3 regions of the Marinobacter sp. MBR-105 genome follow, and region 3 is predicted to be linked to each of the others. Evidence: predicted binding sites of a transcription regulator. Region 3 holds the regulator's gene; each other region holds the start of a gene.
What was found. The regulator FliA, encoded in region 3, starts transcription of late flagellar genes. The targets are predictions, from matches to a motif close to CTAAAGTTTNNNNNNNNNNNGCCGNTAA.
Positions count from the first base shown of each region.

Region 1: a site for FliA is predicted at 6,103-6,130, ahead of ACSSVV_RS19685 (flagellin N-terminal helical domain-containing protein). Genes of this name have one in related genera too.
Region 2: a site for FliA is predicted at 5,346-5,373, ahead of ACSSVV_RS16805 (flagellar protein MotY). Genes of this name have one in related genera too.

Region 1 is NZ_JBRJHG010000023.1:38,989-48,536, reverse strand. Features, by position in the region: gene ACSSVV_RS19710 (DUF2281 domain-containing protein) at 1-39, opposite strand, end outside; gene ACSSVV_RS19705 (argininosuccinate synthase) at 144-1,355, opposite strand; gene fliS (flagellar export chaperone FliS) at 1,489-1,893, opposite strand; gene fliD (flagellar filament capping protein FliD) at 1,915-3,900, opposite strand; gene ACSSVV_RS19690 (flagellar protein FlaG) at 4,123-4,554, opposite strand; gene ACSSVV_RS19685 (flagellin N-terminal helical domain-containing protein) at 4,624-6,015, opposite strand; gene ACSSVV_RS19680 (hypothetical protein) at 6,180-7,223, opposite strand; gene ACSSVV_RS19675 (nucleotidyltransferase family protein) at 7,375-7,698, opposite strand; gene ACSSVV_RS19670 (hypothetical protein) at 7,974-8,165, shown strand; gene ACSSVV_RS19665 (hypothetical protein) at 8,242-8,799, opposite strand; gene ACSSVV_RS19660 (flagellin N-terminal helical domain-containing protein) at 9,101-9,548, shown strand, end outside.
Region 2 is NZ_JBRJHG010000016.1:26,662-37,442, reverse strand. Features, by position in the region: gene ACSSVV_RS16830 (insulinase family protein) at 1-757, opposite strand, end outside; gene ACSSVV_RS16825 (hypothetical protein) at 800-1,099, opposite strand; gene ACSSVV_RS16820 (SDR family oxidoreductase) at 1,476-3,461, shown strand; gene rnt (ribonuclease T) at 3,522-4,187, opposite strand; gene pyrC (dihydroorotase) at 4,225-5,256, opposite strand; gene ACSSVV_RS16805 (flagellar protein MotY) at 5,415-6,344, shown strand; gene ACSSVV_RS16800 (histone deacetylase family protein) at 6,367-7,293, opposite strand; gene ACSSVV_RS16795 (bifunctional acetate--CoA ligase family protein/GNAT family N-acetyltransferase) at 7,497-10,244, shown strand; gene rdgC (recombination-associated protein RdgC) at 10,257-10,781, opposite strand, start outside.
Region 3 is NZ_JBRJHG010000001.1:539,762-550,542, reverse strand. Features, by position in the region: gene flhA (flagellar biosynthesis protein FlhA) at 1-582, shown strand, start outside; gene flhF (flagellar biosynthesis protein FlhF) at 638-1,951, shown strand; gene ACSSVV_RS02645 (MinD/ParA family protein) at 2,025-2,837, shown strand; gene ACSSVV_RS02640 (RNA polymerase sigma factor FliA) at 2,870-3,613, shown strand; gene cheY (chemotaxis response regulator CheY) at 3,774-4,157, shown strand; gene ACSSVV_RS02630 (protein phosphatase CheZ) at 4,179-4,964, shown strand; gene ACSSVV_RS02625 (chemotaxis protein CheA) at 4,983-7,112, shown strand; gene ACSSVV_RS02620 (protein-glutamate methylesterase/protein-glutamine glutaminase) at 7,146-8,291, shown strand; gene ACSSVV_RS02615 (flagellar motor protein) at 8,291-9,031, shown strand; gene motD (flagellar motor protein MotD) at 9,051-9,833, shown strand; gene ACSSVV_RS02605 (hypothetical protein) at 9,857-10,003, shown strand; gene ACSSVV_RS02600 (ParA family protein) at 10,025-10,781, shown strand, end outside.

The DNA of each region.
Region 1 (9,548 bases), on a different contig from region 3:
CTCCAGTTTCTTGGCAACTTGCTGAACCCGGTTATCCATCGTTCTCTCCTGTCGGTTCAGTTACTCTCAGGAAGTCAGTATCGCACGTCAGACACAAAAACGCCCAGCATTGGGCTGGGCGTTTTTGACTGGCATGGCCTACATCAAAGCTTGCGACCTTTGCCAGCGGCAATCCGCAGGCGCAGCGCGTTCAGCTTGATAAAGCCTTCCGCATCTTTCTGATCGTACGCACCCTGGTCTTCTTCAAAGGTGGCGATCTTCTCATCGAACAGAGAATCTTCAGACTTACGGCCGACCACGTCTACATTGCCCTTGTACAGCTTCAGGCGAACGGTGCCGTTCACGTAGTTCTGGGTCTGGTCGATCAGCGCCTGAAGAGCCTCACGCTCCGGAGACCACCAGTAACCGTTGTAGATCACCTCGGCATAGCGCGGCATCAGGCTGTCTTTCAGGTGTGCCACTTCACGGTCCAGGGTGATGGACTCAATGGCGCGGTGGGCGCGCAGCATGATGGTACCACCCGGAGTTTCGTAACAGCCGCGGGACTTCATGCCCACGTAGCGGTTCTCAACGATGTCCAGGCGGCCAATACCATTTTCACCGGCCAGCTTGTTCAGGGTTTCCAGCACCACGTGGGGCTTCATTTCCTGACCATCTACGGCAACGATGTCGCCCTTCCTGTAGGTGAGCTCCACGTAGGTGGGCTTGTCCGGGGCGGCTTCCGGAGACACACTCCAACGCCACATGTCTTCCTCGGCTTCGGCCCACGGATCTTCCAGGTTGATGCCTTCGTAGGAGATGTGCAGCAGGTTGGCGTCCATGGAGTATGGGCTCTTGCCCTTCTTCATTTCCACCGGGATGTTGCGCTCTTCACAGTACTTGAGCAGCTTCTCGCGGGAGTTCAGATCCCACTCACGCCAGGGAGCGATCACCTTCACACCCGGCTTCAGGGCATAGGCGCCAAGCTCAAAACGAACCTGGTCGTTACCTTTACCGGTAGCACCGTGAGAGATGGCATCTGCACCCGTCTCGTTGGCAATGTCGATCAGGCGCTTGGCAATCAGCGGGCGGGCGATGGAGGTGCCCAGCAGGTACTCGCCTTCGTAGATGGTGTTGGCGCGGAACATCGGGAACACGTAATCGCGCACAAACTCCTCGCGCAGGTCCTCAATGTAGATTTCCTTAACGCCCAGCGCTTCGGCTTTCGCGCGCGCCGGCTCCACTTCCTCGCCCTGGCCAATATCGGCGGTAAAGGTTACCACCTCACAGTTATAGGTATCCTGCAACCACCGAACGATGACGGAAGTATCCAGGCCACCGGAATAGGCCAGCACCACCTTTTTAATATCAGACATGCCCTTGCTCCAGACTGAACAGAATGGATGTGTTGAAAAGAAGGGCAACATTGTACGGGATGGCGGGGGGAATGGCTATAAAGTCCCTACCCTGTCAAAGGATAGGGGCGCTATGGGAGGTAATTGTGCGAAGTTAGCCAGCGGCTTGGGATTGCTGGGTTACCACTTCTTCGCGGATGCCGTCCCAGCCTTCTTTGATTGAACGAAGTAGTTCAATCACCTCATCCAGTTTGGCCATATCGTTGCGGGCACTGCCTTCCAGCAAGGTGCGCTCCATATAGTCGTAAAGAGCTTCAAGCCGCGCCGCCAGATCACCACCTTTCTCGAAATCGAGGAACGAGCGAAGCCCGCCGATGATCTCAATCGCTTTGTTCAGCAATTGCGCTTTGCCAGCGTAATCTTTGGCCTGCATCTTAGCCTTCGCCATATTGATACGCTCAATGGCACCGCTGTACAACAGCTGGATGAGCTTGTGGGGATCGGCATCGGTGATGCTGGTTTGGGTGTTAACGCGTTGGTACGCTTGTAAACCGTTCATAAATAACCTCGTTTCACCGTATTACTCTCGATTGTTCTGTGGCGCCAGTGCAGCCAACTGCTGAGTGACATAATCCCGGGTACTGTTCAACTGCGAGATCAAGGAATCCGCCGCACTGAACTGACTGATCAGACGTTCCCGATAAGCGGCAATACGCTCCTCAAGACGAACCTGGCTCTCCTGAATCTGCTCAAGCTCGCGATTAAGACTGTCTGTACGGGATTCAATGGCGCCGTCTGCGCCCACAATGTTGGTTACCAGATCAACCGTACGCTCACCCACACCTTCCACAAAGGTTATGGAACCGCGATTACCCGTCTGGTCACCAAGAATTCGAACCTGCAGCCCCGAAGCACCACCATTGCCATTTCCAAGGAAGAGTACCTGGCCGTCGCCTTCCGCAGCCCGGCCATCAATGGTACCGGCCACATCCAGGCCGTCCGTGCTGGTGTTAGTATCCAGCCCAAACAAGGCCGCATCTTCGGCGGATGCCAGGGCCACTTTTGAATCGCTACCGTAGTCCGCCGACGTGAACATCAGGTTTCCACCGCCATCCAGACCAACCTGCAATCGGGTACCGGCTGCATTCAGAGCATTGTTGGCGTCCAACTGAGCCTGAATATCATCCAGAAGCGCCTGCTGACTGATGCCATTTCCCTGGGTAAGCTTCAGGTTAACCGTAATATCCCCATTCACGGTCAAAGCAAGATCATCATTGGTATCGGTAATATCGAACGTAGCGCCGAGTGCCGAACCAGCTACCAGCTGCCCCTGTGTGGCGGCCTGGGTAATATTGATGTCATACTCGCCGGGCTCCGTATTCAAGCCGCTGCGCACAAATTCCACCTGGCCGTCTGTGGTACGCCCCTGCTCCGCAAACAGAGCCGTAACCTCATCAGGATTAGCCTTAAGAACTTCTTCGAACTTCGCCCGGTCGAATTCAAGGCCGCCGGTCTCAAAATCAGTGGTGATACCCACATCGGCCAAACTGCGAACACTGGCGTTCTCCATGCCAGGCACCACGCGGGTAAGAATATTCCGCAACTGGCTCTGAATCGTCCGAACCGTGGAATCGCCGGTCAACAGGCTGCCAACACCAGCCTCGGCATTAAAACCGGCAAGGCTGTCAATGGTGGATTGCAGCGCGTTGAACTTATCAACAAAGCCCTGAACCCGGTCTGCCACCGCGCCAAAATCCTGAGCCACCTTGATGGTAGAGGTGCCAGTTTCTTTGATATCAAAGGTCAGTCCATCAATCACATTTTCAAACGTGTTGGTGGAGCGGGTAACCGTTACACCATTGATATCCATTACCGCATCGCTGGCAGTAATAGTTTCTTTCAGGCCGGAGTCCGCATCCATTCCCGCGTTGAAGGCAAAACGTGAAAGGCCGGTGTTGTCGGTATCTGTACCAGCTGAATCGCCCGTGACAGAAATACTGACTGCGTTGGCGGTACCCGTCTCATCCGCAGAAAGCACCAGCTGGTATCCACTACCGGTATCGATTATTCCAGCGGAAACACCGGCATCCGCTTCGTTAATGGCATTCGCCAGGCCTTGAAGCGTGTCATTACTGCTGTCTATGGTGATATTCGTGATTTTGTCACCAACCGACAACTCCAGAGTGCCCTGCCCAACGCTGGTTGCGTCACGATCCGTAAACACATCCCGGGAAGCCAATGCCTGAGCAGAAGCAAGACTGGTGACCTCCACACTGTATGTGCCTCGGCTTGCCTTGGTGGAATCGACAGAAACACCGATATCGTCATTGGAGGAAGACGCAGAAAAGGCCTTGAGGTTATCCGGTGAGCTCAACTGCCGCATAGGCAGACGAAGTTCCGTTACGGCACTGCGCAACTTGCCATAGGCGGATAACAGCGCCTCGGCTTGCTGGGTTTTCTGGGTTAAACGGGTTTCAGTGGGTTTGCGCTCCGCCGCCACCAACTGATCCACCAGGTCCGAGTTCAGTACCCCGGAACCAATTCCCAACGATGATATACCTGCCATAACCATGCCTCCTCAAGGGGGCCAATGTCTTCACTGAACTGTGTATCGGCCGAAAGCGGCAAAACTTTGCCCTAATGGCGCAAAAATTTGTAACAACGCGTTAAACCAAGCATAGCCCCGAATCAGACCGGGTGCAGCCATAACGCAGAACACCGCCGGACCTTCTCAGGTGCGGCGGTGCTGAAATACCGTTGTAGTCATCCGCGCAAAAGCGGCAAGCTTTTACACCTTGATGTTAAACAACGTCAGCGGTTCGTCCTGCTGCAATTTTTCTGCCAACCTCAAAGCCACTTCATCCGGAATCTGGCGGATGACTTCCTGGGTTTGCTGATCAACCACTTTAACAATGGTCTGGCCCATTTCGTTATCCACTTCAAATTGCAGATCCCGCTGCACATTCTGAACAAAATCGTTCAGCTGGCTGACCGCCTGGTCCAGCTCTTCACGCTGCGCCTCGTTTCGCTCCTGCAGCCGCTCGGCTTTGGAGGCTTCATTAGCAACGTTGCGTTGAACCTGGGCTGCGCCGACAGTCGAAGCAGCAAGGTCAGGGGCGTTCCGGCCCTCGGCCTGAGATGACGACAGCGCCTTCACCGGGGCCTGATCACCGGCATTCACCAGTTTCAGGTTCGGGTTGTTCAGGTTAACGTCATTCATAGCTTCACCTCGCTATCCTCAAACGGCGGAAACCGGAACCCGAAGATTCCGGCTGTTACCGCTAGCCCCTTACTGCAGGAGGGACAGAACCTGCTGCGGACGGGCGTTCGCCTGAGCCAGGACGGAGATACCGGCCTGCTGCAGTACCTGAGACTTGGAGAGCTTTGCGGTTTCGGCCGCGAAGTCTGCATCCAGGATCCGGCTGTTGGCAGCACTCAGGTTTTCAGCCGTAGATGCGATATTCGAGATTGTAGACTCAAAGCGATTCTGGACCGCACCCAACTCAGCTCGCAAACTATTGACCTGATCAAGCGTCTTATCAATTGTGTTAATTGCGTCAGATGCACCCTTGCGATCGGAAATATCAACTTTATTCAGCGTATCAGCAGCCGTGGTCAAGCCACCTGTGCCCCCGAAGACAGGGGTAGTATTCGCCGGAGTGCCAGCGCTCACCGAAATGGATCCACCAACTTTGGTAGACAGTTTTATCCCAGCTTCATAAGTTGTTGAACTGGTCGCTACCCCGGTCAACTCGGTTGCATCGGAAATTTCCGCCTTGATATCACCACCATCACTATCGGAGAAGATAACCTGCCCACTGTCATTTAAGCTCGCCTTTACTCCAGTCTCGGTAGAGAATTGATTTACTTTATCTACCACCCCTTGAGCACCCAGCCCCGATGAAAGCGTGATACTGACATCATTTAGCTTCAGAGTACGGTCGGCGGCAAGAGTGGTTGCTCCCGACAAGCCGGTTTCAATCCTGGTTTCAGTCTCGCGAGACGCACTGACACCAGTTTCAACACTCTTGGCATTGATTTTTTCAACCAGATCACTGCCGTTGGCAACGTTGGTCCCATCAATTGCAATACCGTTAATGGTCAATCCATCTCCAGCAAGGGTAGTGATCGCCCCGTTCGTAACACTTGCTTGAGCAGTGGTTACAGCTGCCCCGAGTTGGCTAGCGCGCGTATCAACACCTTGAACGCTAATCGTTTGTCCAGCATTGGCACCGACTTGAAAGGTCAGGCTATCAAGAGCGCCATTCAGAATGCTTTGTCCATTGAATTGCGTAGCTTGAGAAATTCGATCCACCTCCTCAATCAACGCGCTAACTTCTTGATTGAGCGCCTGACGATCTGAAGCAGAGTTAGTGTCGTTTGCGGACTGCACTGCCAAATCACGAATTCTTGAGAGAGCGCCAGTAATCTCACCAAGAGCCCCTTCAGCTGTCTGAGCGTAGGAAATTCCGTCGTTCGCATTACGCTGAGCAACATTTAGCCCAGAAATTTGGGATTGAAATCGAGTTGAGATGGCCAAGCCTGCCGCATCGTCTTTCGCCGAGTTAATACGAAGACCGGAGGATAGACGCTCTAACGCTTGATCGTTCAACTTTTGAGAGCTGTTCAACTGATTCTGAGCAGACAGAGACGCAACGTTAGTGTTAATACCGAGAGCCATAATACTTCTCCTTCGACAAATGTCGTTATTTCATGGAAAAGGTCTGGCGCTCTTTTTTGGTTTGGAAGCGCCGCCCTGTTACTCCACTTAACGGCACCCCACCCGGTTGCTTTAGAAAAAATTTCAACGATTTTGTAAAGGAATGTAAAACGTAAATTCTGAGATCAAAGTAAGTTTGATTGTGGCCCAGAGGCCACACCCAAATTCCGCCGCACTCCGGCAACAAAAGTTACCGCACCGCCATACTCTCTGGTGATCCTATTCTTCCGGTGGATACTTTTGACAGCATCCGACGCCATCGCCAAAAAACTGATCGCCGCTCCAGCTGCAGCAATTTTATTGCCTTCAAGGCTTGCTGCGAAAGAAAGTCCAGCACCCAATGTCGGCATAATGACATTGCTGGACATGTTGATACGATATTCGGCAGCCTCGCGCTCAAAGCAATGCACTCTTCTAGTGAAACGTGATAGATAATCCTGAAAAGCTTCCTCTTTCCGGGCATCTGTCTTTTCTAAAAGAATTTTACCTAATATTCTCTCCGCTTCGCCCCTTAACTGCTGCGCAGACGAGGCGTGCTCGCGCTTGAATGCCATCAGCCTATTAAGGTCAAGCCCCTCAATATCTATCTCCGGCAGAACTGCTAATCGAACCTTTTCCTGCCATTTCAAATCATTTATGGATTGCAGCTCAACTTGCGCTCCTCCGATAATGCCGGCCAAGTGTGAGCTGGTCGTAAACGGTGTTGCATTAATCGTACGTAAACTTCCGAGCGTTAATGCAAGATAGACCATAAAGTAATCCGCAACGACAGCATTGACGAGATACCACTCACCCTCACCCTTCGTGGCCCACCCTTTGTTCACAAGATACTCCGGAATTTCCAGTAGCTTCTCCGCATGGATACGAACAGTCCTGTGGGTCTGAAAGCTATTCCCGTGATCGGTGCTACTTCTTTCAAGAAACCCGATAAAGCGCTCGCTAAAATCTGGAACTTCATGCAAATGGAGGTAAGGCACGAGGTGATTAACGCCGCACTCTGCACTGAGTTCCTGCATGAACGGACTTAACAGTTCATCGGGCCTTTGAACATGCTCATACGGAACAACAGAATACAGTTTGTCCCAGTATAAAATTGCACTGGCAATGGCAGACTCTTTCGGCAAGGAGATGGTTGGGAAATACAAGGCCTTTTTGAGATTTGCTGGCACTGAAGCCTCCTTTTTTTGAGATTTGGCGTCAGGCCCAGCAATCAGTCAGGCATCAACTCCGCCTGAAAGATCATCACCCTCTGCCTTTCCATCGGTAAACCGGCGAATTTTCAGGGCCGCTTCTCTAATATCGAATAGGTACTTGAGAGCCTCAGGCTGCATAAAGCTCCCTCTGGCCCGTCAACACGGATTGCCGAAAATACGGATTTGTTAACGAGGCCTTGGTGATCAGGTCAACGGGCCGATTGAAAAGTGCCTCCAACTCAAGTTTCAAATCAAAGAAAGCAGCAGCTGTTTGTCGAGCTGACAAGCCAGCTTCAAACGACACAAGAAAATCCAGGTCACTTTCCTCCCGGAAACGGTCCGTTGTGGCCGACCCAAAAACCGCAAGGTGGCTGACATGATGACGCCTACAGAGTTCTGCAAGGTCGCCGGCGTGTTCTTTGAAGATATCTGGAATGGGGGTCTCTGCCATGATGCTCTACCCGGTCACGAGAATGCGTAGACTCTATCATAGCCCGATAACAGAGCCCCATGTACCTTTGGGGCCAGACCCCAGGACATTTGGTGGGGTGAAATGTACTGGCGCCCACCCCACCCAATTGCTCGATAGCCCCAGCACCTTTCGCTATACTCCATCCGAACTTACTGATTGAGAGCACACGTAACATTGCACATCCCTACCTGCTGGGTTATCGCTGGCCCGAACGGGTCAGGGCTGTATCACCTTTTAATTCAGGAGTCTCTCAAGTGACCCAGAACGCGGATGGCCAGACAATATCAGCAGCAACCATTCTTGAAAGTCTTTCTCGCGCAGTTGAAAAGGAACTCGAGCGCAAGCGTAGGCTTGGGCATTATTATGTAACCTACGAAAATGGTGCCGCCTGCTTCCATGGCGATGACGCACCTTGTCAGGAGAAGCCTGAAGATACGCAAGTTTGAAATTTGGGGTCAGACCCCAGGACATTTGGAGGAGTGAAATGTAATGATGCCTATGCCCGTATAGACACCAACCGCATCAGGCAACCGCCGAGACAATCGACTCAAGCTCCCTCAATTGCACCGGTGCTTTCTTTAGCAGAACATCCTCATTGATAATCAGGATGACGCATTTGATAACGTCTGTGGTGTTGGCCATATGGGCCGCTTGTTTAACCGCTTCCAGCTCCTCAATCACCCGCCGTCCCTTCAGCGACAGCCTTTTGTCCGCTTTGCCAAGAGCCAGTGGATTGCCCAATTTCTCGGGCAAAGTTCGAGCGATGTCGGGGCTAGTTGCCAACTTGTGGATGTAGTACTTCATCAGGCAGGAAACAAATTCCGGCGAACCACCAACTTCTGCTGCAGCCAGGTTCAGAACATCAAGCAGGTGAGCCGGCAATCGGGTTTCCAGGCTCTTTCGCTGTGCCTCTAACTGCTTATGAACCATGGGTGTGGATTGGTGGGGCAGCAAGCACACTTCGCTACAACTATCGCACACACCAACCAGCACATTTTTGACGGCACCGCTCCCATCGCTGAACGGCACATCGCGCAGCTTGAACGTCGCAGTTTGCAGAGAGTGGCAATTCGAACACACCGCCTTCTGCTGGGGTCAGACCCAGTACATTTCGCAGGGTGAAATGTACCATCCCAACTCCACAAAACCGGCAACCCTTTTCCCATCCCCCACGCCAACTTTCCGGCACCAGGCAATACCCTGTTCAAAACCTGACCTAAAAACCATCAATTAAAACAGCCAGATAAAGCCACTTTCTTAAAACTGGCACACCCTTCGCTAGGTATCCGGCAAAACGGCAATTTAACGAATTTCCGCCGGCAAGGGTTCCCCCTCTATATCGGGCATCTGGTTTTCGGCGCCTCTGAGCAGGAGAATAGATATGCCTCAGGTCATCAACACCAACATCGCTTCGCTAAACGCTCAACGCAACCTTAATACATCCCAGGGAGACGCTAACGTCGCCCTCGAAAGGCTGTCCTCTGGTCTGCGCATCAACTCTGCCAAAGACGATGCTGCAGGCTTGGCGATTTCTGAGCGCTTCACCTCCCAGGTCCGCGGGCTGAACCAAGCCATCAGAAACGCCAATGACGGCATTTCCTTTGCGCAGGTCGCTGAAGGTGCTCTTGAAGAAACCACCAACGCGCTTCAGCGAATCCGTGAACTGGCGGTACAGTCCGCTAACGACACCAACTCTCCTTCGGACCGTAAGGCTTTGAACCAGGAAGTTTCAGCGCTGATTTCCGAAATTAACCGAATTGCAAGTACAACTCAGTTCAACGGGCGTAACATTCTGGATGGAAGCTTTGCAGATTTCAGCTTTCAGGTTG
Region 2 (10,781 bases), on a different contig from region 3:
CCTGCACCATGCGTTCCAGCTCATCCAGCGGCTGTGGGCCGTAGACTGCCAGGGTCATGATGTTCGCCGAATAGTTTTCTTCCCAGAAACGAATCAGGTCAGGCCGAAGCGGGTTGCCTTCGGTATTTTCCAGGGTCTCCAGGTTGCCGACCGCAAACTGGCTGAAGGCATGCTTCTGATTGCCCGCCGCCTTCCTGACAGAAAGCAGGCGCCGGCCGTCATCTTTAAGCTTGGAACTGTACTCGGAGTGGACGGCATTGCGCTCACGATCCACCAGTTCCGGCGTGAACAGCGGATGAGAAAACTGTTGGGCGAACCGGTCCAGTGCCGGCTCCAGAAACTCTGCTTCGACATCAAAGAAATAGTTGGTGTCCTCAAACGCTGTGAACGCGTTATGACTGCCGCCGTGGCTGCGAATAAATTGCTGGTATTCGCCTGCCTCCGGGTACTTCTCGGTGCCCAAAAACAGCATGTGCTCGAGAAAGTGCGCCAGGCCAGCCCGCTCTTTCGGGTCGTTTCCGCTGCCCACAGCAACGTTCATGGAGGCGGCGGCTTTGTCTGTTTCCGGGTCCGAAGCGAGGATCACCCGCAAGCCATTGTCGAGTTCGATGAACCGATACTGGTTCGGATCATTGGGACTTTGGGTAGGTGACACACTGGCTGTCGCCAGTGGAGCCAGTAACACGGTGACGACCAGCAACAGCCTCTGCAGCAGAGCGTAGCGAGATCGAACAGGTAACGGATGTTTCGAAGTCATGGGGCCTCGGGTTCCGGAATGGCGTTCAGGTCGGAAAAGGGATCAGTGCATCTGGTTGTTTTTGGCGCTGTCAGGCTTCTGTTCTATGGTTTGGCGCGCGAGTTTGGCCGCCTGGTCAGCGTCGAGTTCACCAGAGGCGATCCGCTCCAGCACCGTCGCCATGATCGCAACGGACTGTCGATAATCGGCAAACTCGGCCTGAAACGCCTTGTCGATGGCCTGGTATACGGCCTGGATCTTGTCTTCCCGGGAACCACTGTCGGCGGCGGTGTCGTTGATGGCCTTCAGGCAGGCACGGGCGATGGCAATATAGCGTTCGGTGTTCGGATTGTTTTTCGGCATGGCAGTTTCTTTTAAACCTTGATGTATGGCTCGGTTAGTGACGCCGGATGGCGCTGGAAGTTCCCGATTATGTCATTGGTAAGAACCTCTTGCATTGCCTGGTCGTAATTAAATGACCCAATGCGGTGGTCGCGGTTTCTTGTGCTAATCTCAATCACATTGTGTCGATAAACCGGACAGGGAGTGAGGTGGAGTTGGCTGCTTTTAGAGTAATGACTCTAACAAAAACAATGGGTTACAGAGTAAAAACTCTAAAAAAGTTCGATACATGAGGGTTGCAATTAAGTAGAATTGCCGACCGATAGAATCAGCTACGACTTTAGTCGTATCTGTGTCGGTTAAAGACAAAAAACACAACAGGCAGAATGGAGTACCTATGAATTATTTCCTGACAGGCGGCACCGGTTTTATCGGTCGTTTTCTGGTTGAGAAACTCTTGGCGCGCGGCGGCACCGTGTATGTTCTGGTTCGCGAGCAGTCCCAGGACAAGCTGGAGCGGCTCCGGGAGCGCTGGGGTGCAGACGACAAGCAAGTGAAGGCTGTGATCGGCGACCTCACCAGCAAAAACCTTGGTATTGACGCGAAAACGCTGAAATCACTGAAAGGAAATATTGACCACGTATTCCATCTTGCCGCGGTCTACGACATGGGCGCAGACGAAGAAGCCCAGGCGGCCACCAATATCGAAGGCACCAGGGCGGCTGTTCAGGCTGCAGAAGCCATGGGCGCCAAGCATTTCCATCATGTGTCATCCATCGCGGCAGCGGGTCTGTTCAAGGGTATCTTCCGGGAGGATATGTTCGAAGAAGCCGAGAAGCTTGATCATCCTTACCTGCGCACCAAGCACGAATCCGAAAAAGTTGTGCGTGAAGAATGCAAGGTTCCGTTCCGCATCTACCGCCCTGGCATGGTCATTGGCCATTCGGAAACCGGCGAAATGGACAAGGTTGACGGGCCCTATTACTTCTTCAAGATGATTCAGAAGATCCGTCATGCGTTGCCCCAGTGGGTACCCACCATCGGTATTGAAGGTGGCCGGCTGAACATTGTGCCGGTGGATTTCGTCGTCGATGCACTGGATCACATTGCCCATCTGGAAGGCGAAGATGGCAACTGTTTCCATCTGGTGGACTCCGATCCGTACAAGGTGGGTGAGATCCTCAATATCTTCTGCGAGGCCGGCCATGCCCCCCGCATGGGTATGCGCATCGATTCCCGGATGTTCGGTTTTATTCCGCCGTTTATTCGCCAGAGCATCAAGAATCTGCCTCCGGTCAAGCGCATTACTGGTGCGCTTCTGGATGACATGGGCATTCCGCCCTCGGTGATGTCTTTCATTAATTATCCGACCCGTTTTGATACCCGGGAGCTGGAGCGGGTACTGAAGGGTACAGACATTGAGGTGCCGCGACTGCCGTCCTATGCCCCGGTGATCTGGGACTACTGGGAGAGAAATCTGGACCCGGATCTGTTCAAGGACCGCACCCTCAAGGGCACGGTTGAAGGTAAGGTTTGCGTGGTCACCGGCGCGACCTCGGGTATTGGCCTGGCAACGGCAGAGAAACTGGCAGAGGCCGGTGCCATTCTGGTCATTGGTGCCCGCACCAAGGAAACTCTGGATGAAGTGGCGGCCAGTCTGGAGGCCAAAGGTGGCAACGTGCATGCTTACCAGTGCGACTTTTCGGACATGGACGACTGCGACCGCTTTGTGAAGACGGTGCTCGATAATCACGGCCACGTGGATGTACTGGTGAATAACGCGGGTCGCTCCATCCGCCGCTCCCTGGCGTTGTCTTTTGACCGCTTCCACGATTTTGAGCGGACCATGCAGCTGAACTACTTTGGCTCCGTTCGGCTGATCATGGGCTTTGCGCCAGCCATGCTGGAGCGTCGCCGCGGGCACGTGGTGAATATTTCTTCCATCGGGGTACTTACCAACGCTCCGCGTTTCTCGGCCTATGTCGCCTCGAAATCCGCACTGGACGCGTTCAGCCGCTGTGCCGCTGCGGAATGGTCGGATCGCAACGTGACCTTCACCACCATCAACATGCCGTTGGTGAAAACGCCGATGATCGCGCCCACCAAGATCTACGATTCCGTGCCGACGCTGACACCGGATGAAGCCGCGCAGATGGTGGCGGATGCGATTGTGTACCGGCCCAAGCGCATTGCCACCCGTCTTGGCGTGTTCGCACAGGTTCTGCATGCGCTGGCACCGAAGATGGGTGAGATCATTATGAACACTGGCTACCGGATGTTCCCGGATTCTCCAGCAGCCGCTGGCAGCAAGTCCGGCGAAAAGCCGAAAGTCTCTACCGAGCAGGTAGCCTTTGCGGCGATTATGCGGGGGATATACTGGTAATCGTCGTTATAAGCCAAAAAAACCCGCCTCGGCGGGTTTTTTCGTTTCAGGTTGGAGATTTCATTCCTGGGGTTCTTCTGCAATTTCGATTGGCGGCGGCGGAAACCCGCCCAGTTCACGCCAGCGATTGACGATGCCGCAGAACAGGTCTGCTGTCTTTTCCGCGTCGTAGGCGGCCGAGTGGGCTTCCTTGTTGCTGAAGGGAATGCCCGCCAGTTTACAGGCCTGGGCCAGCACGGTGTGGCCGTAGGCGAGGCCCGCCAGGGTAGCGGTATCAAACGTCGAGAATGGATGGAACGGGTTGCGTTTGATATCGGCTCGCAGCGCTGCCGCGAAAACGAAATTATGGTCAAACGTGGCATTGTGGCCCACCAGTACCGCTCGCTTGCAGTCGTGTTCTTTTACCGCCTTGCGGATGGGAGAAAAAATCTCGCTCAGACCTTCCCGTTCTGGTACCGCCTCCCGCTCCGGGTTCCAGGGATCGATGCCGGTGAAATCCAGGGCCGACTGCTCCAGATTGGCGCCTTCGAACGGGTCGATTTGCTGCACGTGAGTTTCGCCCCGGCGCAGCCAGCCATCCTCATCCATGGTCAGCATTACGGCGGCGATTTCCAGCAGAGCATCACGTTCCGGGTTGAAGCCGGCGGTTTCCACATCGATCACCACCGGCAGAAAGCCGCGAAAGCGCTGGGACATGGGGTGGGGCTGTTTGTTTTCGTCTGACACTCGAACTCCGATGTTCGTGGTAGTGAATGAATAGGGTTTACGCCAGGCGCCAGTTAACGGTTTCGCCGGCCTTCAACGGAACAATGCCGCCGCCGGCCAGAGGCAGGATCTCCGGCATGGTCCAGGGTTCCCGCACCAGCGTCACGGTGTCGGTGTTCCGGGGCAGGCCATAGAAATCGGCGCCGTTGAAGCTGGCAAAGGCTTCCAGCTTGTCCAGAATGCCCAGTTCCTCGAAGATATCGGCATACAGGCCGATGGCGCCGTAGGCGGAGTAACAGCCAGCACAGCCGCAGGCGGCTTCCTTCTTGTCTTTCGCGTGTGGGGCAGAATCCGTGCCCAGGAAGAAGCGGGGATCGCCGCTGGCCACGACCTCTCTTAGCGCTTCCTGATGCTTGTTGCGCTTGAGGATGGGCAGGCAGTAAAGGTGTGGGCGAATACCGCCGACCAGCATGTGATTGCGGTTATACATCAGATGCTGCGGTGTGAGAGTTGCCCCTAGGTTATTGCCCTGATGGTTACGGACAAACTCGGCCGAATCGGCAGTGGTGATATGCTCAAGAACCACCCGGAGCGACGGGAACGCAGTCAGCGTGGGCGCCAGAACCCGCTCCAGAAACACCTTTTCCCGATCGAAAATATCGATGTCGCTGTCGGTCACCTCGCCGTGTACCAGCAACAGCATGCCGCAATCCGCCATCGCCTCCAGCACCGGGTAGATATTGCGAATGTCCGTTACGCCGGAGGCAGAGTTGGTGGTGGCGCCAGCCGGGTACAGTTTCGCTGCCACTACGCCGGCGGCTTTGGCTTCACGAATGGTCTCGGCGGTGGTGCTCTCGGTCAGATACAGGGTCATCAGGGGCTGGAAGTCCGTTCCCCGGGCCGCGGCCAGAATGCGATCCCTGTACGCCATGGCTGCGCTGGCATCGGTTACCGGCGGCACCAGGTTAGGCATGATGATAGCGCGGCCGAAGCAGGCGGCGGTGGCGGGCACCACATCGTTCAGAATGTCGCCGTCGCGCACGTGCAGGTGCCAGTCGTCCGGGCGTGTGATGGTTATCTGTCGGGTCATGAGAAGGTATCCGAAAGCGAGCGCAAAATTTCGCGGATTATATCAGAAGCGAAAAGCAGATGTTTTTAACCTGATCGTAAGTTATCCGGCTCAAGTTCCCGGTCGGGTCGCCGTTAACCGGTTAGTTCACTGGTTTAAAGGCTCCACGGGGCATTCCTATGGTTTCACCCAATTGGTTCTTCAGGCAGAGCAGATTGCTGAAATTGCTGGCGACGGCAGGGTTGATGTCATTGCCCTCTGCGCCTGTGCTGTCATCCAGTTATGGTGCCGGTATTGAAAACAGCCAGTGGTATCTCTCCGAGTCGGTCTTTGAGTGTTCCCTTGTCCATGAGGTTCCTGGCTTTGGCCGCGCCGTGCTCAGGCACCGGGCAGGGGAAGACCTGCGTTTCTATCTCGAATCGGATCTGAGTGTGATGCGCCCCGGCCAGGGCCAGTTAGTGGTTGAAGCGCCGCCCTGGCGGCCAGGAGTTCCACCGAGCCCCATTGGTGCTGTGCAGGTAACGGATAGTCCGCGCTCGGTGAACCTGGGGAATCGGGAAGCGGTGTTGATTGCCCAGGGGTTGTCCCGAGGTATGCAGCCGACAGTAACCCGAGCCGCGGTATACAGCGGCCAGCCCGTGCGGGTGCAGTTGTCGAATGTGAATTTTTCCGGCCCGTACGCCGGCTATCGTGAATGCGTTGCCAGTCTGCTGCCGGTTAACTTCGACCAGGTTCGGCGCAGCCGGGTTCCGTTTGCCAGCGGGAGTACCAGCCTGTCACAGGCAGACATGAACTTGCTCGACAATATTGTGACCTACGTGATGGCCGACAGCACGGTAGAAAGAATCTTCGTGGACGGCCATTCCGACAGTATTGGTAGCCGGATTGATAACCGCGCGCTGTCGGAGGAAAGAGCCAACGTGGTGGCCGAGTATCTCAAATCCAGGGGAATCGATGAGACTATGCTGACGGTCCGGGCCCACGGTGATCAGTATCCGGTTTCCCGCCGGCCGGCTGATAACCGCCGCACCACCATTCGTTTGCAACGCCAGGGTGAGCGCCCGGAACTGCTGCAGGCTAACGGTATGGGGAGCGAGTTTTCGGGATAGCCGGAACACGCCATCCCGAGTTTCAATATACTGCGTTCAGGACTTCCAGGTGCGCGGCCACACCCTCTGCCAGGGCTTTCAGGTGATACCCGCCTTCCAGCGTGGAGATGATGCGATCGTTGGAGTGGTCATGGGCGACACTCACCAGCATTTCCGTTAACCATCGATAATCCTCGGTTTCCAGATTCAGCTCCGCCATGGGGTCCAGCCGATGCCCGTCAAAGCCTGCCGAGATCAACACCAGTTGCGGACGAAAATCCTGCAGTTTCTTGAGCCAGGCGGCTTCAACCGTCTTGCGGTACTCAGCCGCTGAGCAGTCGGCTGCAATCGGCGCATTGACAATATTGTCGGCCTGCCGGTGCACATGGGAATGCGGATAAAACGGATGCTGAAAGCTGGAACACATCAGTATGCGTTCATCACCACTGACAATATCTACCGTGCCGTTACCCTGATGCACATCGAAATCGACAATGGCCACCCGCTCAAGGTGATGGAAGGTGAGCGCCCGCATCGCCGCCAGGGCGATATTGTTATAGAAACAGAACCCCATCGACTTGGCACGTTCGGCGTGGTGTCCCGGTGGCCGGGCGCAGACAAAAGCGTTGGTTACCTGGCTGCTCATCACCATATCGACAGCCTGCACATTGCCCCCCGCGGCCAGCTTCGCCGCTCTCAGGGTGTCCGGCATCATCGCGGTGTCCGGGTCGGTGAACACCCGGCCCCGGGTTGGCTGCATCAGGTCCAGCTGGTGCAGATAGCTTTCCGGATGCACGGTCAGCAGTTGGTCCCGGGTGATTTCTTCCGGACGAACCCAGTCCAGTTCCTGTTGTAGGTTGGTATCCGCGAGGTAGGCGAGAATGCTTGAAAGACGCTCAGGGCTTTCCGGGTGCTCCGGGCCCATGTTGTGTTTCTTGCAGTCGTCGTGGGAAAAAAATGCCGTGGTCATGGGTAATGCCTGAACCTGAGTATGCTTATTATCGCTTTCATGTTATCAGGGATAACCGAAGCCTGTCGTATTTCTTTGGTCTAATAACTCGTTAGTCGATTTACATCATGAAATCGCCACCTAAGATAAGGTATACACTGATAAGCAAGCCGTTTTATTGAAGTTTGTACATTCCTGTCGCGCACACCACTGGGAGAGCCGCGTTGAGTACCCGCTATCTGGAAAGCCTGTTCAATCCTGAATCCATTGCCGTTATTGGCGCCTCGGAACGCGCTGACAACCTCGGGGGTATGGTGTTGCGGAACCTGCTGGGCGGCGGCTATCCGGGCCGGCTCGTGGTGGTCAACCAGAGCGACTACGAAAACGTGCACGGGGTGCCCTGTGTGCGCAAAGTGTCCAAACTGGATTTCAGTCCGGACCTGGCGATCATCTGTACCCCGCCGGACACGGTGCCGAAAATGATCCGCAAGCTGGGTGAATGTGGCGTGCGTACCGCCATTGTAATGACCGGGGGCATGTCCCGGACTCACAGTAAAACCGGCCAGCCATTGATGTATTCAGTACGCGATGCCGCCCGGGAGACCGGCATCCGCGTACTGGGCCCCAACACTATCGGTTTGATGGTGCCGGCGCGGCATCTGAACGCCACCTATGCCCATATGGGGGCCATTCCCGGCCGGGTGGCCTTCGTGGGGCAGTCCGGCACCATTGCCAGTTCGGTGCTGGACTGGGCCTTTGCCAGGGGGGTGGGATTCTCCTACTTCCTGACCCTGGGTGATGGTATGGACATCGATCACGACGACCTGATCGATTATCTGGCCCAGGACACCCAGACCCGAGCCATTCTGCTGCACATTGAAAACATCCCCAACCCCAGGCGCTTCATGTCGGCAGTCCGGGTGGCCTCCCGGACCAAGCCCGTGATTGCGGTGAAATCCGGACGGGTGCCCGAATCCGAGTGGTTTACCCATGCCTTGCCCGCTGGTATCAAACGCAGTGACCCGGTCTACGATGCCATGCTTCAGCGCGCCGGTGTGTTGAGGGTGGACGGGCTTGGCCAGATGTTTGATGCCCTGGAAACCCTGACCCGGATGCGCCCGCTGCGTCGGGAATCCCTGGCCATCATGGCCAACGGCGTGGGCCCCGGCGTATTGGCGGTGGATCGGCTGGCGGATCTCGGCGGTGAACTGGCGGAGCTGTCGGAAGATACGGTCAGGGAGCTGGGAGAACTGCTGCCGCCGTACTGGACCCGCAAGAACCCCATTGACCTTAACTATGATGCCACGCCCGAGCTATATGGCAAGGCTATCAAGATTCTGGCGAAGGACCCTAACGTGGCTAACGTACTGGTGATGTACGCACCCACACTGATCGAAGACAGCCTGCAGATTGCCGATTCCGTGGTGCAGGCGTCCAAGGGCACCCGCTTGAACATCTTTACCTGCTGGTTGGGGCAGAGCACGGTGATGGATTCCCGGGAAGAGTTTTACCGGGCGGGGTTGCCATCGTTCTTTAACCCGGAAAAAGCGGTGATGGCGTTCATGCAGCATGTTCGGCATCAGCGCATTCAGCGGCTGCTGACCGAGACGCCCGAATCGTTTACAGACCACTTCGCCGACCGGGCCAACACCCGCAAACTGGTCGCCAGGGCCTTGCGGGATGGCCGGCGGCATCTGTCCAACCGGGAAGCCCGGCGGGTGATTTGCGACTATGGCATCAATACCATTGAAACCGTCTACTGTGATGACGTGGAAGAGGTGCTGGAGGTCTTCGCAGTCGAGCGCCGCCCCATTGATGTAACTGTTATCCACGAAGATGTGTGTTATCCGTTCCTGGATCTGAGCCCGACCCAGCGCCGCTATAAGGGCACGGTCAAAAAGCTCAACAGCGAACAGGTGATCATCGACAGCTGCCGCTTCCTGATGGACGAATATCGGGAGCATTTCCCGAAAAGCGGGTTCCTGGGTTTTGCCGTCCAGCGTTCCTACCAGCATGTTGGCGGCATCGAGTTCAGTGTGGGGATCACTCGTGATGAGGTGTTCGGGCCGCTGGTGGTTTGCGGGGCAGCCGGTGCCCAGATCAATATCATGACCGATCGCCAGATTGCGTTGCCGCCCCTGAACATGGTGCTGGCCCGCGAGCTGCTGCGGCGTACTTACATGTACAAACTGCTTAAAGAACACAGCCTGAAGCCGGAAGAGGATATCCGGGCGGTGTCCGAAACCCTGGTGACGCTGTCACAGATTGTGATCGATATACCAGAGATCAAGGGCCTGGAAATCTCGCCATTGCTATTCAATGAGCAGGGCGCCGTTGCTGTAAACATCGCTATTGACCTGGATGAACATCCGATCAAGCCCATTATCCAGCCCTACCCGCGAGAGCTGGAGGAGTGGCTGGTATTGCCCAAATCCGGTCGCCGCGTGATTATTCGCCCGGTGCTGGCGGAGGATGAGCCTGCTCATCGGCTGTTTCACGAGCATCAGTCTCCGGAATCCATCCGTTACCGATTCTTCCAGTACCGCAAGCATTTTTCCCGGGAAGACGTGGCCCAGATGGTGCAAATCGACTATGACCGGGAAATGGTGTTCATCGCCAATGCGCCCCGTGAAGATGGTGAAGGCGAGGAGACCCTGGGTACGGTGCGTACCTGGACCGATGCCGACAATCTGCGTTGCGAGTTCGCCGTCATGGTAGATGACCGGATGAAAGGCGAAGGCCTGGGCGTGGCCCTTATGCAGAAGATGATTGATTATTGCCGTGCCCGGGGCACCATGGAAATGATCGGCAATGTGTTGCCGGACAACCGGCCGATGTTGCAGCTGGCCGAGCATCTGGGGTTTGAAATCAAATACAACCCGGAGGAAGAAGTGATGGATCTGCGACTGGTACTGAACGAGCCGCAGAAAGACTGGCAGAAGGAACGGCTGGGCAAAGGGGGGCATCTGTAGCCCCCCGTTCCTTTACTCCTCGACGATGGCGGAGCGATCTTCTCCGCCCAGGGCTTCCAGCAGCCCGGGAATCAGCCGTGACAGCTCCAGAGTCATGATGGTGAAAGCTGCATCAAACTTGGCCAGGGCGTCGTCGACATCGACGTCGTCCAATTGCTCTTGCAGGGTTTCACCGAATTTCAGCCGGCGTATGCCCAGCTCTTCGTCCAGTACGAACGAGACATTGTCGTCCCAGGTCAGGGCCAGCTTGGTCACCTGCATGCCAGCTTCCAGGTGGTTGCGGATCTCGTCGGCTTTGAGATCAAGACCTTTACAGCGTACCACGCCGCCATCTTCTGACGGGTCTTTCAGTTCGCATTCGCTGCCCAGGGTAATGTTGGCAGGGTGATCAATGCTTTCGTTCAGCCAGCCGGTGAAGGTGAAGGCGGGGGATTGCTCAACCGCCGGCGGTCGCACAGGCAGTGATCCCAGGCTCTTGCGCAGGGTCGAGGCTAGATCTTCGGCCTGTTTCGCAGAGCCGGCATCAACCACCAGCAC
Region 3 (10,781 bases):
GCCCAGAAGTGGCTGGACCAGTTGGAGAAGATTTCGCCCAAGCTGGCGGAGGAACTGGTGCCGACCACGATTTCCATCAGCATCCTGTTGAAAGTTTTGCAGAACCTGTTGAAAGAAGAAGTGCCGGTGCGGGATATGCGCTCCATTGCCGAGGCCATCGTGAACGTGCATCCAAAGAGTCAGGACCCGAAAGTACTGACCACGGTAGCCCGCCAGGCGCTGCGCCGGATGATTGTTCAGAGTATTTGTGGCAACGACGCCGAAATCCCTGTTATCACGTTGGATCCAGACCTGGAACAGTTATTGCTGAAGTCTGTTCAGCAGAGTCAACAATCCGGCGGTCAGGATGACATTGGTCTGGTGCTTGAGCCCAACATGGTGGAAAAGCTGCAACGATCCCTTCAGGACAGCGTGCAGCGCCAGGAAATGCTCGGCAAGCCCGCCATCCTGCTGGTTTCGGGGCCCTTGCGGCCAGTACTGGCGAAGTTTGCCAGCTACGGGGTAGAGCGTTTGCATGTGCTCTCTTACCAGGAAATCCCGGATAACAAACAGATCACGATAGTCGCTTCTGTGGGTCAATAAACCGACGGAGCATCGCGGGGAGCCAGAGTGCTTGCCGGTGGGAGGATGAAACAGCATGAAAGTAAAACGGTTTTTTGCGCAGTCCATGGCTGAGGCCCTGAAGCAGGTAAGCCACGAAATGGGGCCGGATGCCGTTATTCTGTCTAACCGCCGGGTTGATGGTGGTGTTGAGATCGTGACGGCACTCGACTACGACGAAAACATGGCGCGTCAGCGTCTTGGCGATAGGGCGGTTGAAGCCACCAACGGCTCCCGGCTGGCAGAGATGCAGGCCGAGCAGCATCGTCGGCTGGAAGAGGAGCTGAACCGGTCCCGCAGTCGCATTCGTGAGGTTCGGGAAAAGCGCGCAGGAAGTGGCGCCTCAGGTGGCGTGGCGTCGTCCTTGTCTTTCGAGACTGCCGATTTTCCGGCGTCACGTCCCAGTGATGAAGCGCTGGCAAAGCCGTTTGCGGGTAGCGAATCCGGCGCCGGTGGCTATGCCGATGAACTGGCCAGTATGCGTGCCGAAATCAGCTCTCTGCGTGATCTGGTCAGTGGTAAGGCTGCAACTGCCACGCCGACCGGCAACAGCGCAGTTCAGCAACGATTGGCCGAGCGCCTGCAGGAGTTCGGTTTGGGCGCGGAGCTGGCCGGCTCTCTGTCCCGTCGGCACCGGGCCGGGCGTCTGGAGGACGGCTGGAAGCAGTCACTGAAAATGCTGGCGACCGGCGTTCGTACCGGTCGCGAAGACTGGCTTGATGCCGGCGGTATCTATGCCCTGGTCGGGCCAACCGGGTCTGGCAAAACCACCACCATTGGCAAGCTGGCGGCCCGCTACGTCCTTGAGCATGGTCCGGATTCGTTGGCACTGGTGACCACCGACCGCTATCGTGTGGCCGCTCATGAACAGCTCTTCGTGTTCGGCCGCATCCTGAATGTGCCCGTGCGTGTGGTGGATGAGAGCCATTCCCTGGATGACATTCTTGATGAGTTATCGGATCGACACCTGGTGCTGATTGACACTGCCGGCCTGACCAGTGCCGACCGCGGTTACCAGGAACAACTGGCGGAGTTGGCTCGCAGCGATCACAATATCCGTACACATCTGGTGGTCTCCGCCACCAGTCAGCCACGTATCATGAAATCCGTGTGGCATTGCTATAAGATGGCAAGCCTTGCAGGCTGCATCATGACCAAGATTGATGAGGCCCTGACCCTGGGCGAAGCGCTCGGGTTCGTTATGGAGACCAGCTTACCGGTGGCCTGGTACACCGATGGCCAGAAGATACCGGAAGATCTCCAGAGGGCGGAGGCCATTCCGTTAGTGCGCCTGGGCGTAGAACGGCTTAAGGCCGTGCAGAGCGCACAGACAGTCGCCGAAGGTGCCTGAGCCTCGTTGGCGACCAGAATAAAACACCGGCACGCGTGCCCGTACAAGAACGTAGTAAGAGACTGATAACAGTATGAGCAGACCACATCCGGTTCAGGTGATTGCGGTTTCCGGCGGCAAGGGCGGTGTCGGCAAGAGCAATGTTTCGGTCAATCTCGGTATCGCCCTGGCCCAGAAGGGGCGCCGGGTTGTCTTGCTGGACGCGGATCTCGGGCTCGCCAACATCGATGTGTTGCTCGGCATTACCGCCAATCGAAATCTTCAAGACGTACTCAGCGGCGATTGTGATCTGAAAGACGTGCTGGTGAATGGCCCTGGCGGTATCAAGATTGTACCGGCTTCCTCCGGCACCCAGCGTATGACCCAACTCAGCGCCATGGAACATGCCGGCCTGATCAACGCTTTCAGTGAGCTGGGCGACCAGATTGACGTCCTGATTGTGGATACCGCCGCAGGTATTTCTGAATCGGTGGTCAGCTTCCTCAGGGCCTCGCAGGAACTTCTGCTGGTGGTCTGCGACGAACCTACTTCCATTACCGATGCCTACGCGCTGATCAAACTGATGAACCGGGATTATGGCACCAACCGCTTCCGTATCCTGGCAAACCAGGTCCGCAATGAGCAGGAAGGCCGCCATCTGTTTGAAAAACTGACCCGGGTCACCGAGCGTTTTCTGGATGTGGCACTACAATATGTAGGTATCGTGCCTTACGACGAGGCCGTCAAGAAAGCCGTCCAAAGACAGAAAGCGGTATTGGATGCCTATCCGAGGGCGAAAGCCTCGCTGGCTATCCGGGCTCTGGCCGAAAAAGTGGACAGTTGGCCTTTGCCGTCCTCTCCCAGGGGGCATCTCGAGTTCTTCGTGGAGCGGCTCGTCGAAGTCTGATCTGAATCCAGTCCTACAAGAAAACCGGATACATGACATTGGCGAAAAATCTGGGAATTTACCATCAGGCCGGCGCCAGGAGCCCTTCAGCCCTGATTGAAGAGCATGCGCCGCTGGTCAAGAAAATCGCCCTTCATCTCATGGCCCGACTGCCCGCATCGGTGCAGCTCGAAGACCTTATGCAGGCCGGTATGATTGGCCTGCTGGAGGCTGCGCAGCGCTACTCTTCAGGCAAGGGCGCCACCTTTGAAACCTATGCCGGCATTCGCATCCGTGGCGCCATGGTGGACGAAATCCGCAAAGGCGACTGGGTGCCCCGCTCAGTGCATCGTAATGCCCGGCGAATCGCCAGTGCCATCAAACAAGTGGAAGATCGTACCGGGCGCGAGGCCCAGGATGCTGAAGTGGCCGAAGAGCTCGGCATTGGTCTGGACGAATATCACGCCTCACTGGCCGACGCTAACAGCGGTCGACTTTTTAGCCTTGATGAGCTCAATGAATCCGGCGAGCTGCCGATAGAAGAACCAGAGGCCAGTGAGAATCCACTGGACGGTATTGCTTCCGGCGCTTTCCAGCGCAGTCTGGCGGACGCCATCGAGCAATTGCCTGAGCGCGAAAAGCTGGTGTTGAGCCTGTACTACCAGGAAGAGCTCAACCTCAAGGAAATCGGCGCGGTACTTGGGGTCAGTGAGAGTCGGGTAAGCCAGATTCACAGCCAGGCGGCGTTGCGACTTCGCAGCCGGCTGGCCGAGTGGCGGGATGGTGACAACGACTGATCGGCCAGGTGCTGTGTTTCTCTCTCAGCAAGCTGTGTAGCTTTTGGTAAACGATGCTTTACAACGTGCGCAAACACCACACAATAAGCGCTTAAGGTAGCAGCCTGCTAGACTTCCAAAAGGCTGAATGAATTCCGGGTGTTACTGACTGGAGGTCCCATTGGACAAGAACATGAAAATTCTCATTGTGGATGACTTCTCCACAATGCGACGCATCATCAAAAACCTGCTGCGAGATCTCGGCTTCACCAATACGGATGAAGCAGACGATGGCAACACCGCGTTGCCCATGCTCCGAAGCGGCAAGTATGACTTCCTGGTGACTGACTGGAACATGCCCGGCATGTCGGGCTTTGACCTTCTGAAGGCTGTCCGTGCTGATGAAAACCTGAAGAACCTGCCGGTTCTGATGGTAACGGCAGAGGCTAAGCGGGACCAGATCGTGGCTGCGGCTCAGGCCGGGGTGAACGGGTATGTGGTCAAGCCTTTCACGGCAGCCGTGCTGAAGGAAAAGATCGAGAAAATCTTCGAACGAATCCAGTAACCAGAGGTCGGATGGCTCGCCATGAGTGATACCAAACAGAACCATCAGGGCCTTGATCCGGAGGTGGCGGAGAAGCTTCAAAAGCAGGCCTCCGACCTGGCCGAGAATGTAAACGCCGGGAATTATGCCAAGGCGATGACCCTGATCAATGAACTGAGCGAGGTTCGCGATCAGAGTCTGTATCGGGAAGTGGGGCGACTGACCCGCAGCCTCCATGAGGCAATCCGGAACTTCCAGATAGACCCGCGTAATGCCGAGCAGAAAGAAGTGCTGTCGAAGATGAGCGACGCTTCTGACCGTCTGGCCTATGTGGTTCAGATGACCAGCCAGGCGGCGAACCGCACCATGGATCTGGTTGAGGAAAGCATGCCGGTGGCTCACGCCATGCGGGATGAAGCGGTTTCCCTGCGGGATGAGTGGCAGCGTCTGCGCCGTCGTGAAATGGAGCCTGCGGAGTTTCGGGAGCTTTACGGTCGCATCGACAAGTTCTTCGCTGGCCTGACGACAGACTCCGACAGTCTGTACCAGAACCTGTCGGAAATCCTTCTGGCTCAGGATTTTCAGGATCTTACCGGTCAGGTTATCCAGAAGGTCACCGCGTTGGTGAAAGAGGTGGAAGACAACCTTCTTGGTCTGGTGGTGATGGCCAGCCACGTTGATCAACTGACCGGCACAGTGCATCAGATTGAAGAAAAAGAAGAATCGGCCGAAAAAGGGGTAGGGCCCCAGATCAAGGCCGATGAGCGGGAAGATGTAGTTTCGGGACAGGACGATGTGGACGATCTGCTGTCCAGTCTCGGATTCTGATAATAAAGAGGGTGACGCATGGCGTTAGATGCTGATGAAGAGATCCTGCAGGACTTCCTGGTAGAAGCCGGCGAGATACTCGAAAAGTTGTCGGAGCAGCTGGTGGATCTGGAGCAGCATCCCGATGACAGCGATCTGCTGAACGCCATTTTCCGTGGCTTCCATACCGTGAAAGGGGGCGCAGGCTTCCTTCAGCTGGAGGCACTGGTTAATTGCTGCCACTCTGCGGAGAACGTGTTTGATATTCTCCGGAATCACAAGCGCAAGGTAACACCGGACCTGATGGACGTGGTGCTGGAGGCGCTGGACAACGTTAATGCCATGTTCGAAGAAGTCCGCAACCGGGAAGAACCGACGCCCGCGCCGGACGAACTGATTGAAGCTCTGGATGCACTCGCCAAACCCGAGTCCGAGGATGCACCGGCGGTGGAAGCACCAACCCCGGCACAGGAGCCGTCGTCTGCGGATGTCGGACAGCAAGGGGATCAGGGCGATATCACTGACGAAGAGTTCGAGCAGCTGCTGGACGCGTTGGCGGATGAAAAATCCGATGGCCAGAAACCGGTCGGCAACGAGCAGGTGAGCACCCCGGCAGAATCCGCCGGCGGCTCAGACAGTGATGAGATTACCGACGATGAATTTGAGGCCCTGCTGGATCAACTCCACGGCAAGGGCCAGTTTGCCGGCGCGCCTGCGGAAGATGAAGCGCCCAAGGCAGATATCGACACCAGCGGTGGCTCGGAGAAATCATCCGGTGACGCCGATCTGATTTCCGACGACGAATTCGAGAACCTGCTGGACGAACTGCATGGCAAGGGTGCAGGCCCAAGCGCGGGGGCTGCCGCAGGTGAGCCCAAGCCTGCGCCGGCTCCATCAAGCAAGGCCGAACCAGCCCCGGAACCAAAGAAAGCGGAAGCCAAAGCCGAGAGCAAGGCCGCTTCCAAGCCGGCCCCTGCGCCTGCACCTGCCCGTGAGGCCGCACCAGCGGGCGAAACCACGGTTCGGGTTGATACCAAGCGCCTGGACGACATCATGAACATGGTGGGCGAACTGGTGCTGGTGCGTAACCGCCTGCAGCGTCTGGGTTCCGAAAGCGAAGACGAACACATGCACAAGGCAGTGGCCAATCTCGATGTGGTGACCACGGATCTGCAGGCTGCCGTCATGCAAACACGGATGCAGCCGATCAAGAAAGTTTTCGGCCGTTTCCCCAGAGTGGTGCGCGACCTGGCCCGCAGTCTGAAGAAAGAAGTGAATCTGGTCATGCACGGTGAGGAAACCGACCTGGATAAAAACCTGGTTGAAGCTCTGGCCGATCCCCTGGTGCACCTGGTGAGAAATTCCGTGGATCATGGTGTCGAGGCACCGGACGTACGGGAAAAGGCCGGCAAACCTCGCGCTGGAACCGTGACTCTGTCGGCGGAGCAGGAAGGCGACCATATTCTGCTGTCCATTGTCGACGACGGCGCCGGTATGAATCCTGATGTCTTGCGCCGCAAGGCGGTCGAGAAGGGCCTGTACGATCAGGATGCGGCAGACCGCCTTACCGATAACGAATGCTTCAATCTGATTTTTGCGGCCGGTTTCTCCACCAAGGACCAGATTTCCGATGTCTCTGGTCGGGGTGTCGGCATGGACGTGGTGAAAACCAAGATCGGCCAGCTCAATGGGCAGATCAATATCATGTCCGAACAGGGCAAGGGCACCAGCATTATCATCAAGGTGCCGCTGACTCTGGCCATTATGCCAACGTTGATGATCATGCTTGGTGACCAGTCTTTCGCGCTGCCGCTGGTGAATGTGGTGGAGATTTTCCACCTGGATCTGACCAAGACCAACATTGTCGACGGCAAAGAGTGTATTGTCGTGCGGGACAAAGTGTTCCCACTGTTCCACATCAAGCGCTGGCTGGTGCACGGTGCGGCAGGTCAGGCCGAGCCGGAGATTGCGCACGTGGTGATTGTGGCCATGGGGACCAAACAGGTCGGCTTTGTCGTTGATCAGCTGATTGGCCAGGAAGAGGTGGTGATCAAACCTCTGGGCCGGGCCCTGCAGGGGACGCCAGGAATGGCCGGCGCCACCATCACCGGTGATGGCCGTATCGCCCTGATTATTGATGTGCCGAGCCTCCTGCAGCACTACGGCTGAGCAGGAATTTCCGGGATTGTGTAGGAGAAATGGATGACAGTTTCTGTCCTGGTCGTGGATGATTCGGGCTTTTTTCGCAAACGGCTGACGGAAATCCTGACGGCCTCGGGCCAGATTAAAGTGGTAGGCGCCGCCACCAACGGGCGGGAAGGTGTCGAGCTGGCAGAAAAACTGCGCCCCGATGTGATCACCATGGATTACGAGATGCCGGTGATGGACGGCATCTCTGCCGTGCGCGAGATCATGCGCAAACATCCCACCCCGGTTTTGATGTTCTCGTCCCTGACCTATGAAGGTGCCCGCGTTACCCTGGATGCCCTGGAAGCCGGGGCAGTGGATTTCCTGCCCAAGAACTTCGAGGAAATTGCCAGGGACACCAGTCAACTTCAGAAAATCCTTATCCAGCGTATTCTGGATGTGGCCGGTAGCCGCCCGGGTGCCCGATCGGCGCCTGTGGCCCCGAGGCCGGCGGCACCGGCTGCGGAACCTCGCCGTGAACCTGTCGAGCGCGCCGGTTCGCGCCTGCACCGCCCGGTAACGACGGAACCCCGTAAAGACCCTGCGACCTCCGAGCCGGTTCGTAAACCCGCCAGAAAAACGGCCGCCAGGCACTACAGTGTGGTAGCCATCGGCACTTCCACCGGTGGCCCCGTTGCGCTGCAAAAGGTGCTAACGGCGTTACCGGCTTCGTTTCCCGCGCCCATCGTGTTGGTTCAGCACATGCCCGCCAGCTTCACTCCGGCCTTTGCCGAGCGGCTCAACAAGTTGTGTCGCATTGAGGTGCGCCAGGCCGAGGACGGCGACGTGCTTCGTCCGGGACTGGCCCTGCTGGCGCCCGGTGGCAAGCAGATGATGATTGAAAGTCGCGGCGGGCAGGCAAAAGTGCGGATTCTTCCGGGCGATGACCGCTTGAATTACAAACCCTGTGTGGATGTTACCTTCGGCTCTCTGGCCAGGAGCTTCCCAGGCAAAACCCTGGGCCTGATCCTCACTGGTATGGGTTCCGACGGCAAGGAAGGCTGCAGGATGATGAAGCAGTCCGGTTCCGTGATCTGGTCCCAGGATGAGAAATCCTCCGTCATCTATGGCATGCCGATGGCTGTGGCCAAAGCCGGACTGAGCGACGAGATTCTGGCGCTGGAGGATATTGGCGCGCGGCTGGTTGAAGGTGTGAGCTGATGGATATTCTGAGCCTGCTCGGAATCATCCTGGCGTTCGTGGCCATCCTGGGTGGCAATCTGCTGGAAGGAGGCGCTGTCAGTTCGCTGTTCAACGGCCCGGCCGGGTTGATCGTGGTGGGCGGAACTCTGGCGGCGACCATCCTGCAAACCTCCTGGCCGATGCTCAAGCGTGCCTTCGGTCAGGTTCGCTGGGTGTTTATTCCGCCCTACATCTCGCTGGAAGATGGCATTGGCAAGGTCATCGACTGGAGCGTCAAAGCCCGCAAACAGGGCCTGCTGGGCCTAGAAGGGCTTGCGGAGAGAGAGCCCGAGCCGTTTGCCCGGAAAGGGCTGCAGTTGCTGGTTGATGGTGCCGAGCCCGAGTCCATTCGCAGTATCATGGAAGTGGACCTGGAAACCCGGGAGCAGCGCGATCTGGAGTCGGCCAGGGTCTATGAGGCCATGGGTGGGTATTCCCCCACGATTGGTATTATTGGCGCGGTGATGGGCCTGATTCAGGTCATGACCAATCTGGAAGATCCCCAATCACTGGGTGGCGGCATCGCCACGGCCTTTGTGGCGACCATCTACGGCGTTGCCCTGGCCAACCTGTTGTTCTTCCCGGTGGCCAATAAATTGCGGGGCATCATCAAGGAACGCACCCGTTATGAGGACATGATGATCGATGGCATTATCGCCATTGCCGAGGGCGAAAACCCGAAATCCATCGAATTGAGACTGCGGGGCTTCCTGCAGTAATTCCGGGCCAGGGCTTCCTATGCGCCGTCGCAGACCACCCCAGGATGATCTCCATAACAAGGAACGCTGGCTGATTTCCTATGCGGATTTCATCACGCTTCTGTTTGCCTTTTTCGTGGTGATGTACTCGGTATCGTCCGTGAATGAGGGCAAGTACAAGGTGCTGTCGGAAACCTTCACCGGTGTCTTTAACGCCCCCCAGCGCTCATTGCAACCGGTCACCGTGGGCGGCCAGCCGGTCCGGGCGCCGCAACAACAGCATGAAGATGTTATTCCGCCGCCGGTTACCGAGGCGCCCCGTAATCCGGAACTGGATGCAGAGGGTCGCACCGAGGCTTTGCGAACCATGGCCAACCAGCTTGCCATGGAATTCGACGAACTGATCAATCAGGGGGTAGTGAGTCTGGAAACCAGCAGCGAGTGGATTGAACTCAATCTGCCGAACAGCATGCTCTTTGGCAGTGGTGATGCTGAGCCCCATTACGACTCTTTTGAAGTCATTGAAAAGATCGCCAGTGTACTGCGCAACCGCGACAATGCGGTCAAGGTGGAAGGCTTTACCGATAACCAACCCATTCGTACCAGCCGCTTTCCGTCCAACTGGGAACTTTCGACCGCCCGTGCAGCGGCTGTCGCCCGGATGTTGATGATGGAGGGCATCGAGCCAGAGCGCCTGGCAGCGGTGGGTTATGGTCAATACCAGCCTGTGGCCCGCAACGATACCGAGGAGGGCCGGCGGCGTAACCGCCGGGTGGTTCTGCTGATCTCCCGGGATGCAAGCATCCGGGGGGCGGTGCGCTGATCACCTGCCGGTGGCAGATGCGTATGGCTGAGCTGGCACACTTCCTGTATTACCTGTTGTTCATCGTCCGAATCGGCAAGGGGTTGCCGCAAAACCATCGATTCGGCTTTCAAGTTACCCGTATCCTTGCCGATAAGTTGAACAGAGGCCGGCGCATGACGCCAGGCTGAGCCGTTACCGGAGAACAAAACGTGCGTATCTGGGCTGTAGCGAATCAAAAAGGTGGAGTGGGGAAGACAACCTCTGTGGTCGCCCTGGGCGGACTGCTGGCCCAGCGCGGCAAGCGTGTGCTGGTGGTTGATCTGGATCCGCACGGATCGCTGACCAGCTGGTTTGGTTATGACCCGGATACCATCGCCCACAGCGTATTTGACCTGTTTCAGCATCAGGGCAAGGTTCCTGAAGGCCTGCCGGCGCAACTGATCACCGATACCGGTTGCCCCGGGCTGTCGCTGCTGCCTGCCAGTACTGCACTGGCCACCCTGGAGCGTCGGATGATTGGCGTTGAGGGTATGGGGCTGATTGTCTCCCGTGCCCTGGCCCAGTTGTGGGATGATTTTGACTACGTGATTCTCGACAACACGCCGTCACTGGGTGTGCTCATGGTGAATGCACTGGCCGCTGCCCAGTACCTGGTGATTCCGGTACAGACCGAGTTTCTGGCCATCAAGGGCCTGGAACGAATGCTGCACACCCTGCAAATGATCATGCGCTCCCAGAAGAACGAATTACCGTACATGATCGTTCCCACACTCTATGATCGCCGGACCCAGGCTTCGGTCAAGAGCCTTAATCTGTTGCGCAAGACCTATCAGGATACCCTCTGGCGTTTCGCCGTACCGGTTGATACCAAATTCCGGGATGCCAGCCAGGCCGGGGTTATTCCCTCGCAACTGGATGCGGAAACGCACGGTGTCCGGGCCTACGATCATTTGTTGGACGACCTCC